One region of the Geobacillus sp. FSL K6-3411 genome, then DNA from elsewhere that is predicted to be linked to it. Evidence: a T-box and tRNA genes for the amino acid it is inferred to sense, from the RefSeq annotation. Region 1 holds a T-box; the other regions hold tRNA genes.

The links. A T-box is a leader RNA that pairs with one kind of tRNA and senses whether it is charged. The one in region 1 lies ahead of serS (serine--tRNA ligase), so its partner is inferred to be a tRNA-Ser.
Region 2: it encodes a tRNA-Ser, which carries the amino acid that the T-box ahead of serS (serine--tRNA ligase) is inferred to sense. The anticodon was not compared.
Region 3: it encodes a tRNA-Ser, which carries the amino acid that the T-box ahead of serS (serine--tRNA ligase) is inferred to sense. The anticodon was not compared.

Annotation. Positions count from the first base shown of each region.
Region 1 covers NZ_CP150187.1:19,508-23,885, reverse strand. The annotation lists gene NSQ22_RS00095 (glycoside hydrolase family 18 protein) at 1-544, shown strand, start outside; gene serS (serine--tRNA ligase) at 802-2,076, opposite strand; T-box leader at 2,130-2,350, opposite strand; gene pdxT (pyridoxal 5'-phosphate synthase glutaminase subunit PdxT) at 2,356-2,943, opposite strand; gene pdxS (pyridoxal 5'-phosphate synthase lyase subunit PdxS) at 2,968-3,852, opposite strand; gene NSQ22_RS00075 (serine hydrolase) at 3,982-4,378, opposite strand, start outside.
Region 2 covers NZ_CP150187.1:253,145-257,522, forward strand. The annotation lists gene NSQ22_RS01335 (Tex family protein) at 1-1,624, shown strand, start outside; gene cmpA (cortex morphogenetic protein CmpA) at 1,641-1,754, opposite strand; gene NSQ22_RS01345 (SprT family protein) at 1,845-2,333, shown strand; tRNA gene NSQ22_RS01350 (tRNA-Asn) at 2,571-2,645, shown strand; tRNA gene NSQ22_RS01355 (tRNA-Ser) at 2,652-2,744, shown strand; tRNA gene NSQ22_RS01360 (tRNA-Glu) at 2,761-2,832, shown strand; tRNA gene NSQ22_RS01365 (tRNA-Asp) at 2,864-2,939, shown strand; tRNA gene NSQ22_RS01370 (tRNA-Gln) at 2,953-3,027, shown strand; tRNA gene NSQ22_RS01375 (tRNA-Lys) at 3,190-3,265, shown strand; tRNA gene NSQ22_RS01380 (tRNA-Leu) at 3,271-3,352, shown strand; tRNA gene NSQ22_RS01385 (tRNA-Leu) at 3,364-3,446, shown strand; tRNA gene NSQ22_RS01390 (tRNA-Arg) at 3,520-3,596, shown strand; tRNA gene NSQ22_RS01395 (tRNA-Pro) at 3,601-3,674, shown strand; tRNA gene NSQ22_RS01400 (tRNA-Gly) at 3,690-3,763, shown strand; rRNA gene NSQ22_RS01405 (16S ribosomal RNA) at 3,842-4,378, shown strand, end outside.
Region 3 covers NZ_CP150187.1:635,866-640,243, forward strand. The annotation lists rRNA gene rrf (5S ribosomal RNA) at 115-231, shown strand; tRNA gene NSQ22_RS03160 (tRNA-Val) at 241-316, shown strand; tRNA gene NSQ22_RS03165 (tRNA-Met) at 328-404, shown strand; tRNA gene NSQ22_RS03170 (tRNA-Asp) at 409-484, shown strand; tRNA gene NSQ22_RS03175 (tRNA-Phe) at 662-737, shown strand; tRNA gene NSQ22_RS03180 (tRNA-Thr) at 751-823, shown strand; tRNA gene NSQ22_RS03185 (tRNA-Lys) at 834-906, shown strand; tRNA gene NSQ22_RS03190 (tRNA-Gly) at 914-988, shown strand; tRNA gene NSQ22_RS03195 (tRNA-Leu) at 996-1,081, shown strand; tRNA gene NSQ22_RS03200 (tRNA-Arg) at 1,085-1,158, shown strand; tRNA gene NSQ22_RS03205 (tRNA-Pro) at 1,163-1,236, shown strand; tRNA gene NSQ22_RS03210 (tRNA-Ala) at 1,246-1,321, shown strand; tRNA gene NSQ22_RS03215 (tRNA-Met) at 1,339-1,412, shown strand; tRNA gene NSQ22_RS03220 (tRNA-Ile) at 1,421-1,497, shown strand; tRNA gene NSQ22_RS03225 (tRNA-Ser) at 1,515-1,605, shown strand; tRNA gene NSQ22_RS03230 (tRNA-Thr) at 1,636-1,711, shown strand; tRNA gene NSQ22_RS03235 (tRNA-His) at 1,720-1,792, shown strand; tRNA gene NSQ22_RS03240 (tRNA-Gly) at 1,823-1,893, shown strand; tRNA gene NSQ22_RS03245 (tRNA-Ile) at 1,899-1,975, shown strand; tRNA gene NSQ22_RS03250 (tRNA-Asn) at 2,218-2,292, shown strand; tRNA gene NSQ22_RS03255 (tRNA-Ser) at 2,297-2,389, shown strand; tRNA gene NSQ22_RS03260 (tRNA-Glu) at 2,395-2,466, shown strand; gene NSQ22_RS03265 (phenylalanine--tRNA ligase beta subunit-related protein) at 2,647-3,312, opposite strand; gene queG (tRNA epoxyqueuosine(34) reductase QueG) at 3,365-4,378, shown strand, end outside.

The DNA.
Region 1 (4,378 bases):
TTTGGCGCCGAAAACGAGTGCAACTCAGCGCGGGCGTTGGTACGAGGCGCACGACTACCGCGCCCACGGTCAAATTGTCGATTTTGTCGTCATTATGACGTACGAATGGGGCTACAGCGGTGGACCGCCGATGCCTGTTTCTCCGATCGGACCGGTTCGACGCGTTCTCGAGTACGCCCTTTCGGAAATGCCGGCAGGAAAAATTTTAATGGGACAAAACTTGTATGGCTATGACTGGACGTTGCCGTATGTACCGGGTGGCCCGTACGCACGAGCCATTAGCCCGCAACAAGCCATCGCTCTCGCCGCAAAGTATAACGTTGCTATCGAATACGATGTCGAGGCGCAGGCGCCGCATTTCCGCTACCGCGATGAGAATGGCCGTGAACATGAAGTATGGTTTGAAGATGCCCGTTCCATCCAAGCGAAATTTAATTTAGTTAAGGAACTTGGTTTGCGTGGAGTAAGTTACTGGAAGCTTGGCCTTGACTTCCCGCAAAATTGGCTGCTGATCAACGATCAATTCACGGTGGTGAAAAAATAAAAACACCAAGGCCAAAAACAATAAAAAAACCCGCCTTCGATCGGCGGGTTTTTTTATGGCTGGAAACGGCACCCTTGGTCAGCCGTTTCGGCTAGCAATCTCCTCTTATGCGCGTCAGTATTGTTCGTTATCGCCGTGGCTGAGAACAAGAAATTGGCATCCGCCATCCCTTTATCCTCGTTGCCAACGTCATTCAATATAACATGGTTACCGGGAAAAGTCAACCAACGATTTATCTAGGAAAACGTGCCTTTTGTTTAGCGAATGACATCCCGATTCCCCATATATGGACGGAGCGCTTCCGGGATGACGACCGATCCGTCTTCTTGTTGGTAGTTTTCCAAAATGGCAGCAACCGTGCGGCCGATGGCTAGCCCCGAACCGTTTAGCGTATGCACATATTCTGGCTTTGCTTTCGGCTCGCGACGGAAGCGGATATTAGCTCGGCGCGCCTGGAACGCCTCAAAGTTGCTGCACGACGAAATTTCCCGATACGTTCCATAGCTTGGCAGCCACACCTCAATATCATACGTCTTCGCCGCTGAAAATCCCAGATCTCCTGTACACAAGGCTACGACGCGATACGGAAGCCCGAGCCGTTGCAGGATCGTTTCGGCTTGGTGCGTCAATTTTTCCAACTCGTCATATGAATCCTCCGGCTTGACGAACTTGACGAGCTCCACTTTATTGAATTGGTGCTGGCGGATGAGCCCCCGCGTGTCACGGCCAGCCGAGCCAGCTTCGGCGCGGAAGCACGCGCTGTAAGCCGCATAGTAAAGCGGCAAGTCATCAGCCGTTAAAATTTCATCGCGATGCAAATTCGTCACAGGCACTTCCGCTGTTGGAATGAGAAAATAGTCTTCATTGTCCAAGTGGAACGCGTCTTCCGCAAATTTTGGCAATTGCCCTGTTCCGATCATGCTCGCCCGGTTCACTAAGTATGGCGGCAACACCTCTTGATAGCCAAATTCATCGAGATGGATGTCGAGCATAAAGTTGATTAATGCCCGCTCAAGACGAGCCCCTAGTCCTTTGTAAAACACAAACCGACTTCCTGCCACTTTGGCGGCCCGCTCAAAATCGAGCAAACCGAGTTGGTCAGCAATGTCCCAATGTGGCTTCGGTTCGAACGAGAACGAACGCGGTTCCCCCCATCTTCGCACTTCGACATTATCTTCTTCCGACTGGCCGACTGGCACTGACTCATGCGGTACATTCGGAATCGATAACAGAAGGCTGTCGAGCTCTTCTTCAAGTTGGCGAATTTGCTCGTCCATTTGTTTAATGCGGTCGCCGACTTCGCGCATTTCGGCGATCAACGACTCGGCGTCCTTTTTTTCACGCTTTAAGACAGCAATTTGTTGCGACACCTCATTGCGCTTGCTTTTTAACTCCTCCACCTGAGCGATCAAACGACGACGCTCTTTATCAAGCTGCTCAAACCGGTCGATGTTGGCCAAGTCGTCGCCGCGCTGCAGCAGTTTTTCTTTCACCTCTTGAAATTGGGTGCGTAGTAATTTCACATCCAGCATTCGCTTTACCTCCTTATCCACCATTTATTATACATAAAAATGCTCCCGTCCCAAAAAGGGACGGGAGCGTTCCCGCGGTGCCACCCTTATTGAAGGCCACCATGCCTTCCACTTTTATGCCGGTAACGGCGGCTGCCGAAAACGCCTACTGGCCGCTTGAGCGTTCAGCGCTTTGCTCGAGGATGGATTCACAGGCTCCTCCTACCGGTTCACACCACCCACCGGCTCTCTGAAAGGACGGACGCCTGCTACTAGTTCCTCTCATCGCTTTCCCATTGATTAAATGCTTGATACCGTTTTTGCTTCCTTCACCATATTTAAGAAATATCGCATTAACCGATGGTCATCAGTCAACTCAGGGTGGAACGAGCAACCAAGAAACTGGCCTTGTCGAGCCGCGACAATGCGGTCATTGTATGTCGCGAGGACTTCGACCTCGTCCCCGACCTCAACGATGTGCGGTGCGCGGATAAAAACGCCGACAAACCCATCGCCGACCCCTTTGATCGACAGCTCAGCTTCAAAGCTTTCCCGTTGCCGGCCGAACGAGTTTCGTTCAACCGTAATGTCCATCAAACCTAGATGGGGCTCATCGTAGCCGACGATTCGTTTCGCCAGCAAAATGAGCCCGGCGCACGTACCGAACATCGGTTTGCCGTCAGCAGCAAATTGCTTCAGCGGTTCCATAAGTCCATACCGATCGATGAGACGACGCATCGTTGTGCTTTCGCCGCCCGGCAACACGAGTCCGTCGAGTCCAGTGAGCTGCTCTGTCTTTTTCACGACAACCGCCTCGGCGCCGCACGCCTCAATGGCGCGGACATGTTCTTGCACGGCTCCTTGCAGTCCGAGTACACCTATTTTCATCGTTCCTTTGCTCCTTTGCCTAGCTTACCAGCCACGTTCTTGCATGCGGTGCTCTGGCAACAATGTCGCGACATCGATGCCGCGCATCGCACCACCCAGCCCTTTGGACAAGTGGGCGATCAGCTCATAGTCTTCGTAATGAGTTGTCGCTTCAACAATCGCACGCGCATATTTTTCTGGGTTTTCCGATTTGAAAATGCCCGACCCGACAAAGACACCGTCTGCGCCTAAGTGCATCATGAGAGCAGCGTCAGCCGGTGTCGCGACACCGCCAGCAGCGAAGTTGACGACCGGGAGGCGACCAATTCGTTTAATTTCGCGCAACACTTCGACCGGAGCCCCAAGCTGTTTCGCCTCAGCGACAAGTTCGTCTTCGCTCATGCTAACAACTTTACGGATTTGCGCGTTGACCTTGCGCATATGGCGCACCGCTTCAACAATGTTGCCTGTCCCCGGCTCCCCTTTTGTCCGTAGCATTGATGCCCCTTCAGCAATGCGGCGGGCAGCCTCCCCCAAATCGCGACAACCGCATACAAACGGAACCGTAAACTGCCGTTTATCGATATGGAATTCCTCATCAGCCGGCGTCAATACTTCACTTTCATCGATATAGTCAACGCCAAGCGCCTCAAGGACGCGCGCTTCCACATAATGACCGATGCGCACTTTCGCCATGACCGGGATCGACACAGCGTTCATCACTTCTTCGACCACCGTCGGGTCTGCCATGCGCGCGACACCGCCAGCAGCACGAATGTCTGCCGGGACACGCTCGAGCGCCATAACCGCGACAGCTCCTGCCGCCTCCGCAATTTTTGCTTGTTCCGCATTTACGACGTCCATAATTACGCCGCCTTTTTGCATTTCCGCCATCCCTCGTTTGACGCGATCCGTACCTGTCAATGCCACCGTTGATTCCCCCTATTCCTATCGTTATGCTTTGCCATATGCGCAAAAGGATGATTTATACTGTTTTATTTTAACTCAATTTTTACAAAAATCACAATGGAAAAAAGCTCCCCTGGCAGGGGAGTCATTTTACAGCCAACCTTTCACCGCTTTGACCGCGCTCGTCCATAAGTCGGCAAACAGCCCACCGATCGCACGCATTGAGAGCACAAACCAGTTTGCTTTTTCTACCTCGACTGTCGTAACAAGCGGCACCCGGATGTTTTTTTGCATGTCCGGGCTTAAAAAGGCGAGAGAGTCGTCTCCTTTATATTCGAGCGTCATATACCCGACTGTCTCTCCCTTTTTCAACGGAGCAATCAGCTTTCCTTCATTTGTCATTTTTTTCTTGTCCAATACATATACCGGCTTGTATTGTTTTTCCTCGCCGTTTCTGACTAACAGCGACAGTTTTTTACCTGTCTTGACACGAACCTCTTTTTCTTTCCCTTTCGCGACTGGAAGCTTCTCTTTTCCTTTCAGCTGA
Region 2 (4,378 bases), 230 kb from region 1:
GGTGCGCGAACAAACGTGGCGAAAAGGAACGATCGCTTCGACCGCCAAAGCACCAGAAAAAGACGAAAAGAATGTGTACGAAATGTATTATGACTATGAAGAACCGATCGCCAAAATCGTTCCTCATCGCGTCTTGGCCTTAAACCGCGGTGAAAAGGAAGAGGTGCTACGTGTTTCCGTCAAGGCGCCAGTGGAAGACATCGTTCGCTATTTGCAGCGAAAAACAGTCACGAATGAATTATCCCCTGCCGCCACGCTTGTGGCCGAAGCGGTTGAAGACGGGTACAAGCGGTTGATGGAGCCTGCCATTGAACGCGAGATTCGCAACGAGTTGACGGAAAAAGCAGAAGAACGAGCGATTCATATTTTTGCTGAAAACTTGCGCAAACTGCTTCTTCAGCCACCGCTAAAAGGAAAAACGGTACTCGGCATCGACCCAGCTTATCGAACCGGATGCAAACTCGCTGTTGTGGATGAAACGGGGAAGCTGCTCCGCATTGACGTCATTTACCCGCACCCGCCCCAAGAACGGAAAGAAGAAGCACGAGCAAAGCTTCTACGCTTGCTCGATGACTATCACGTCGACATGATCGCCATCGGCAACGGAACGGCATCAAGGGAAACGGAGCAGTTTGTCGCCGATACGTTAAAGCAAGTGGAACGCGACATTTTTTATGTCATTGTTAATGAAGCTGGAGCGAGTGTCTACTCAGCATCCGACCTGGCGCGCGCCGAGTTTCCGGATTTGCAAGTCGAAGAGCGGAGCGCTGTTTCCATCGCCCGTCGTGTTCAAGACCCGCTCGCTGAGCTCGTCAAAATCGATCCGAAATCGGTGGGTGTCGGTCAGTACCAACACGATGTATCGCAAAAGAAACTGGCTGAATCGCTCCGTTTTGTCGTCGAGACGGTCGTTAACCAAGTTGGTGTCAACGTGAACACTGCCTCTGTCTCTTTATTGCAGTACGTGTCAGGGTTGACGAAAACGGTATCGGAAAACATCGTCAAGCGCCGTGAAGAGCAAGGAAAATTCCGCAGCCGCGACGAGCTGAAAACGATCCCGCGCCTTGGGGCAAAAACGTACGAGCAATGTATCGGATTTTTGCGCATTCTTGACGGGGAAGAGCCGCTTGACCGAACGCCGATTCACCCTGAGCGATACGCGGAAGTGAAGCGTCTATTGCAGACATTAGGATTTACAACCGACGCCATTGGCAGCGATGAACTGCGCCAAGCGCTGCAAGCCCTCGATATCGAAGCAACGGCAGCTGAGCTCGGCATTGGTGAGCTCACATTGCGCGACATCATCGATGCTTTATGCCGTCCGGAGCGCGATCCGCGCGACGAGCTGCCCAAACCTTTGCTTCGTAAAGATGTCTTGAAAATGGAAGACTTAAAACCAGGCATGGAGCTTGAAGGCACGGTACGCAATGTCGTCGATTTCGGCGCTTTTGTTGACATCGGTGTCAAACAGGATGGGCTTGTGCACATTTCGAAACTAAGCAAACAATACGTGCGTCATCCGCTCGATATTGTTTCCGTCGGTGATGTCGTCAAAGTATGGGTCGAGCACGTCGACGTGGCGAAAGGAAGAATTTCGTTATCAATGGTTTCCCCCGAAGAGTGAAGGAAAAAGCACTGCCTTACGAGCAGTGCTTTTTTCGATAAAAAAACCAACATTGGTTTAACAGCTTGATTTGATCGCGGTTTTTCTCATAATAGGCTCGTCTCATTTGATTTTTCAGCCACGTAGGCAAGGCAGTCACCTCCCTGACAACGGAAAGGTAGTATATAATGTATGTAGTTGCACATTGTCCTGTGCCAAAAACATAAGGGGGACGCCCGCTATGGATCAAAAACGGTTGCAAGCACTCGTTGAACAAATTTCCATAAGCATATTTGGCAAACCGTTTCGCCACACTGCCTCTTTCAACCCAAGACTTCGCACTGTCGGTGGGCGCTACGTGCTGCAAACCCACAACATTGAACTGAACAAAAAATATTACGACATGTTCGGTGAAGAAGAACTCATCGCCATTATCAAACATGAACTATGCCATTACCATTTGCATCTTGAAGGGAAAGGCTACCGTCATCGCGACCGTGACTTTCGTGAGCTGTTGAAAAAAGTAGGGGCGCCTCGCTATTGCCGCCCGCTCAAACAAGAAACAAAAGCAACTAAAGCGATCCATACATACATCTGCACATCGTGCGGATTAGTATATAACCGTAAAAGACGAATCAACACCGACCGTTACGTCTGCGGCCGTTGCCACGGTCGGCTCAAGTTGGCTGAAGATGAAACAAAGCAAAACATTTTACAAAAAAGAGGTTGACAATCAAGATTATCATATGCTAAATTATAAAAGCCGTCGCCAAACGGCGAAACAAATAACAACAAACAAAAAAACATATTGACAAACAACAAGTTGCTCAATATAATAAACAATGTCAGTTGTGACAAACGTCAGTATCGACGGAGTTGTCACGAGCAGTCCTGATGTGTTAGATTTCCTTGGGTTAAAGGGTAAATGAAGGTACAGGAGATTATTTGAAGGATGCTTCTTGATTGTTCCGCAATAGCTCAGCGGTAGAGCAACCGGCTGTTAACCGGTAGGTCGTAGGTTCGAATCCTACTTGCGGAGCCACTTTATGGAGAAGTACCCAAGTGGCTGAAGGGGACGGTTTGCTAAACCGTTAGGTCGTGTCTTTACGGCGCGCGGGTTCAAATCCCGCCTTCTCCGCCACTTTTAATATACACGTGGCCCGTTGGTCAAGTGGTTAAGACACCGCCCTTTCACGGCGGTAACACGGGTTCGAATCCCGTACGGGTCACTTATAACGCGGGGGTCCCCCGCGAATTCACGGTCCCGTAGTGTAGTGGTTAACATGCCTGCCTGTCACGCAGGAGATCGCGGGTTCGAGTCCCGTCGGGACCGCCATTACACCAATCGCTGGGCCATAGCCAAGCGGTAAGGCAACGGACTTTGACTCCGTGATGCGCTGGTTCGAATCCAGCTGGCCCAGCCATTCTTATTTCATAAAAAAGTGTTATGAGCCATTAGCTCAGTAACGAAGATTGCATCCTCGAATTTGCTTCGAGTTGTCTCGACGCATATAGCTTCCTTGAATATGCTTGTAGAGGAAGAGACAGGTAGAGCGAATTGATACTTAGCGTGTTACCTCAGTTATGAGCCATTAGCTCAGTAGGTAGAGCATCTGACTTTTAATCAGAGGGTCGGAGGTTCGAGTCCTCCATGGCTCACCATATTTGCGGGTGTGGCGGAATTGGCAGACGCACCAGACTTAGGATCTGGCGCCTCACGGCGTGGGGGTTCAAGTCCCTCCACCCGCACTGATAAACACGCGGTCGTGGCGGAATGGCAGACGCGCTAGGTTGAGGGCCTAGTGGGGGCAACCCCGTGGAGGTTCAAGTCCTCTCGACCGCATTTTATTAAAATAAAAAACTGTTGACAACGATGAACTGAGTTGTTAAAATAAAGTTTGTCGCTCTCAAAAGATGCGCTCGTAGCTCAATTGGATAGAGCATCTGACTACGGATCAGAAGGTTAGGGGTTCGAATCCTCTCGAGCGCGCCATGATCGGGAAGTAGCTCAGCTTGGTAGAGCACATGGTTTGGGACCATGGGGTCGCAGGTTCAAATCCTGTCTTCCCGATTCGAAAAATCATATGCGGGTGTAGTTTAGTGGTAAAACCTCAGCCTTCCAAGCTGATGTCGTGGGTTCGATTCCCATCACCCGCTCCATGAAAAAGTTGAAATGAGAAACGGTATAATCTCGTTCCTTGAAAACTGAACGAAACGAAGCGCAAGCCAATCAACTTTCTTTTGGAGAGTTTGATCCTGGCTCAGGACGAACGCTGGCGGCGTGCCTAATACATGCAAGTCGAGCGGACCGAACGAGAGCTTGCTCTTGTTCGGTCAGCGGCGGACGGGTGAGTAACACGTGGGCAACCTGCCCGCAAGACCGGGATAACTCCGGGAAACCGGAGCTAATACCGGATAACACCAAAGACCGCATGGTCTTTGGTTGAAAGGCGGCTTCGGCTGCCACTTGCGGATGGGCCCGCGGCGCATTAGCTAGTTGGTGAGGTAACGGCTCACCAAGGCGACGATGCGTAGCCGGCCTGAGAGGGTGACCGGCCACACTGGGACTGAGACACGGCCCAGACTCCTACGGGAGGCAGCAGTAGGGAATCTTCCGCAATGGACGAAAGTCTGACGGAGCGACGCCGCGTGAGCGAAGAAGGCCTTCGGGTCGTAAAGCTCTGTTGTGAGGGACGAAGGAGCGCCGTTTGAATAAGGCGGCGCGGTGACGGTACCTCACGAGAAAGCCCCGGCTAACTACGTGCCAGCAGCCGC
Region 3 (4,378 bases), 620 kb from region 1:
ACAGTACGAAAAGCGGAGGCTTCTTCCCCCAAAAACGGTTATCTAGTTTTGAAGGAATGAAAAAAAGCTTGACAATAAGCTGTTTTTCATTATAATAATACTTGTCTGTTGTTGCCTAGTGGTGATAGCGGAGAGGAAACACCCGTTCCCATCCCGAACACGGAAGTTAAGCTCTCCAGCGCCGATGGTAGTTGGGGCCAGCGCCCCTGCAAGAGTAGGTCGCTGCTAGGCATGATAAATGGAGGATTAGCTCAGCTGGGAGAGCACTTGCCTTACAAGCAAGGGGTCGGCGGTTCGATCCCGTCATCCTCCACCACTTTCAATCGTCGCGGGGTGGAGCAGTCCGGTAGCTCGTCGGGCTCATAACCCGAAGGTCGCAGGTTCAAATCCTGCCCCCGCAACCAAAATGGTCCCGTAGTGTAGTGGTTAACATGCCTGCCTGTCACGCAGGAGATCGCGGGTTCGAGTCCCGTCGGGACCGCCATCATTTCAAAACTATGAAATAAAAAATCACATGCGGCTCGGTAGCTCAGTCGGTAGAGACGAGCATCAGCATCATCGAATTTGCTGCGAGTTGCCTCGACGCATCATACTTCCTCGAATCGGCTAGTAGAGGAAGAGGCACAGGGTAATTCAATGAACTAGGTAGAAAATAACATATGGCTCGGTAGCTCAGTCGGTAGAGCAAAGGACTGAAAATCCTTGTGTCGGCGGTTCGATTCCGTCCCGAGCCACCATCATTGTGGATATGCCGGCTTAGCTCAATTGGTAGAGCAACTGACTTGTAATCAGTAGGTTGCGGGTTCAAGTCCTGCAGCCGGCATCCTTCATATGAGCCATTAGCTCAGTAGGTAGAGCATCTGACTTTTAATCAGAGGGTCGGAGGTTCGAGTCCTCCATGGCTCATCACAATGCGGAAGTAGTTCAGTGGTAGAACACCACCTTGCCAAGGTGGGGGTCGCGGGTTCGAACCCCGTCTTCCGCTCCACTCGTTTGCCGGGGTGGCGGAATTGGCAGACGCACAGGACTTAAAATCCTGGGGTAGGTAACTACCGTGCCGGTTCGAGTCCGGCCCTCGGCACTTGCGCTCGTAGCTCAATTGGATAGAGCATCTGACTACGGATCAGAAGGTTAGGGGTTCGAATCCTCTCGAGCGCGTTGACGGGAAGTAGCTCAGCTTGGTAGAGCACACGGTTCGGGTCCGTGAGGTCGCAGGTTCAAATCCTGTCTTCCCGATTTTCCTGTGGGGCCTTAGCTCAGCTGGGAGAGCGCCTGCTTTGCACGCAGGAGGTCATCGGTTCGATCCCGATAGGCTCCACCATTCAAATATATAAATTTGGCGGTGTAGCTCAGCTGGCTAGAGCGTACGGTTCATACCCGTGAGGTCGGGGGTTCGATCCCCTCCACCGCCATTATTATCGGACCTTTAGCTCAGCTGGTTAGAGCAGACGGCTCATAACCGTCCGGTCGTAGGTTCGAGTCCTACAAGGTCCACCATTATTACGTTACTTTTTGGAGGAGTACCCAAGTGGTTGAAGGGGTCGGTCTTGAAAACCGAGAGGCGTCGCAAGGCGCGCGGGGGTTCGAATCCCTCCTCCTCCGCCATCCATTTATCCATGAATAAATTTACATCATGCCGGCTTAGCTCAATTGGTAGAGCAACTGACTTGTAATCAGTAGGTTGCGGGTTCAAGTCCTGCAGCCGGCACCATCAATGTGGCGGCTATGGCGAAGTGGTTAACGCACCAGATTGTGGCTCTGGCATGCGTGGGTTCGATTCCCACTAGTCGCCCTTTCTCTTCTTCCTTAATTTATATTTGTTGCGGGTGTAGTTTAGTGGTAAAACCTCAGCCTTCCAAGCTGATGTCGTGGGTTCGATTCCCATCACCCGCTTTTATGGGCCTATAGCTCAGCTGGTCAGAGCGCACGCCTGATAAGCGTGAGGTCGGTGGTTCAAGTCCACTTAGGCCCACCATTTTCCATTGCATATTGTCAGATGATTCGATATAATACTAATCGAGCATTTCTTGATTATTCCGCAATAGCTCAGCGACGAGCCCTTACTTCATCGAATAGGCTACGAGTTGTCCCGACGCATTCAGCTTCTTTGAATTGGCTAGTAGAGGAAGGGACACTGAGCATAAACATCCTCGAATAAGCTGAATCAGCTAGTAGAGGAAGAGACGAAGTAGATTTGGAAGAATGTTTCTTAGTTATTCCGCAATAGCTCAGCGGTAGAGCAACCGGCTGTTAACCGGTAGGTCGTAGGTTCGAATCCTACTTGCGGAGCCATTATGGAGAAGTACCCAAGTGGCTGAAGGGGACGGTTTGCTAAACCGTTAGGTCGCAGTTTTGCGGCGCGCGGGTTCAAATCCCGCCTTCTCCGCCATGATTGGCCCGTTGGTCAAGTGGTTAAGACACCGCCCTTTCACGGCGGTAACACGGGTTCGAATCCCGTACGGGTCATCGTTGTTGGCACCAGATATTCTGGTGCCCCTTTTATACGACGAATTTTGTCGATTTTTGCGTTTTTTCTTGCCATGTACGTACTGTTTTGTTATAATGAGTTTCGTTAAGTTTTAAATAAAATATTGGGGACAACGCAGTGTTTCGTTTCGTCATAGAACGAGGCATTGCGTTTTTTTATTATACTAGCAATTGTGCGTCGGCCTCACCGCCATGGATTTGCGTAAACATCGTTTGAATAGCCTGAAGTTGGCGATTGGCAACATCTTCAGGAATCGATGGAAGAAAATAAACGATTTGCAAAGCGTTTTTCGTTCCTTTTGTCACCGCTGTGCGTTTGGAATCGACGATTGGGCTGCCGAACGGACCGTGTTCATCTTTGCTGACGAGTTTATTCGCAAAGTTGACGGTGCGTCCATTTAGAGCTATGTATTCATCTTGTTCTGTACCTACGGTAATCATCACGGATCCTTGGATACAATCAAGATCGTAAATGCCGAGTGGTATTTTATAATAGAGCGAAAAGAAGTTGTTTACATCGACTGCTGAATGGATCGATGGAACAAAGTTTTTTTTCTGGATACGACGGTATAAGCTTTCACTTGAGGGTCGGTAACGCCCTGGATCCGTGCCGATTTGTTTGAATGCCTGACGCCATTCGGCGAGCTCGGGAATGTCGGCGATGGCTTTTTCCTGTAGCTCAAAGTAAATCGACTTTTGAAACAGTTCAAGCCGGCCTTTTAACATTTGCGGCGAGTCGCCGATTTCGATATGGTGGTAGCGGATCACGCCAAATTTGCCCGAAGGAAGACGTTGTTTTAATTCTTCTGATATGATGCATTTCATATGAATCACCCCGTGTTTCATTTTACCATATACCTCGAAGGGAGGGAAAATAATGGACATTGTCTCTTTGAAACAGGAAGTGATTGAATACAGCCGGTCGATCGGCATCGATAAAATCGGTTTTGCAAGCGCTGATCCGTTTGTGGAACTAAAGGAGCGGCTTCGTCGGCAACAGGAGCTTGGCTATCAATCCGGATTTGAGGAACCGGATATTGAAAAGCGGACAAATCCGTCGTTGCTTCTTCCCGAGGCGAAATCGATCATTGCCATTGCGCTTGCCTATCCATCAAAAATGAAAGATGCTCCACGCGGGACGAAAAATGAGCGGCGTGGCCTTTTTTGTCGTGCATCGTGGGGAAAAGACTATCATGATGTGTTGCGGGAACGTTTACGCCAACTTGAAGAATTTTTACTTGCGAAGGTACCACATGCCCGTGTTCGTTCGATGGTGGATACGGGAGAACTCGCTGACCGGGCCGTGGCAGAGCGGGCAGGGATCGGTTGGAGTGGGAAAAACTGTTCCATTATTACGCCGGAGTTTGGTTCGTACGTGTATTTGGGTGAGATGATTACAACGATTCCGTTTCCGCCCGATGAACCGATCGAAAACCGGTGCGGCACATGTACGAAATGCATCGATGCGTGCCCCACAGGGGCGCTCGTGCAAGGGGGACAACTGAATGCGCAGCGGTGCATCTCATTTTTGACGCAAACGAAAGGCTTTTTAGCCGATGAATTTCGTGAGAAAATCGGCAATCGGTTGTACGGTTGCGATACGTGCCAGTTGGTCTGCCCGGAAAACAAGAAGAAAGATTTCCACTTGCATCCGGAATTCGAGCCGGATCCCGAGGCAGCGAAACCGAAGCTCATCCCGCTTCTTCAGGTAAGCAATCGTGAGTTTAAAGAGAAATTCGGCGCAATGGCAGGCTCATGGCGCGGGAAAAAACCGATCCAGCGCAACGCCATTTTGGCGCTCGCCCATTATAAAGACCGGACAGCTGTTCCGCATTTATTGCGGCTGCTGAAAGAAGACAGCCGTCCCGTCATCCGTGGGACAGCAGCGTGG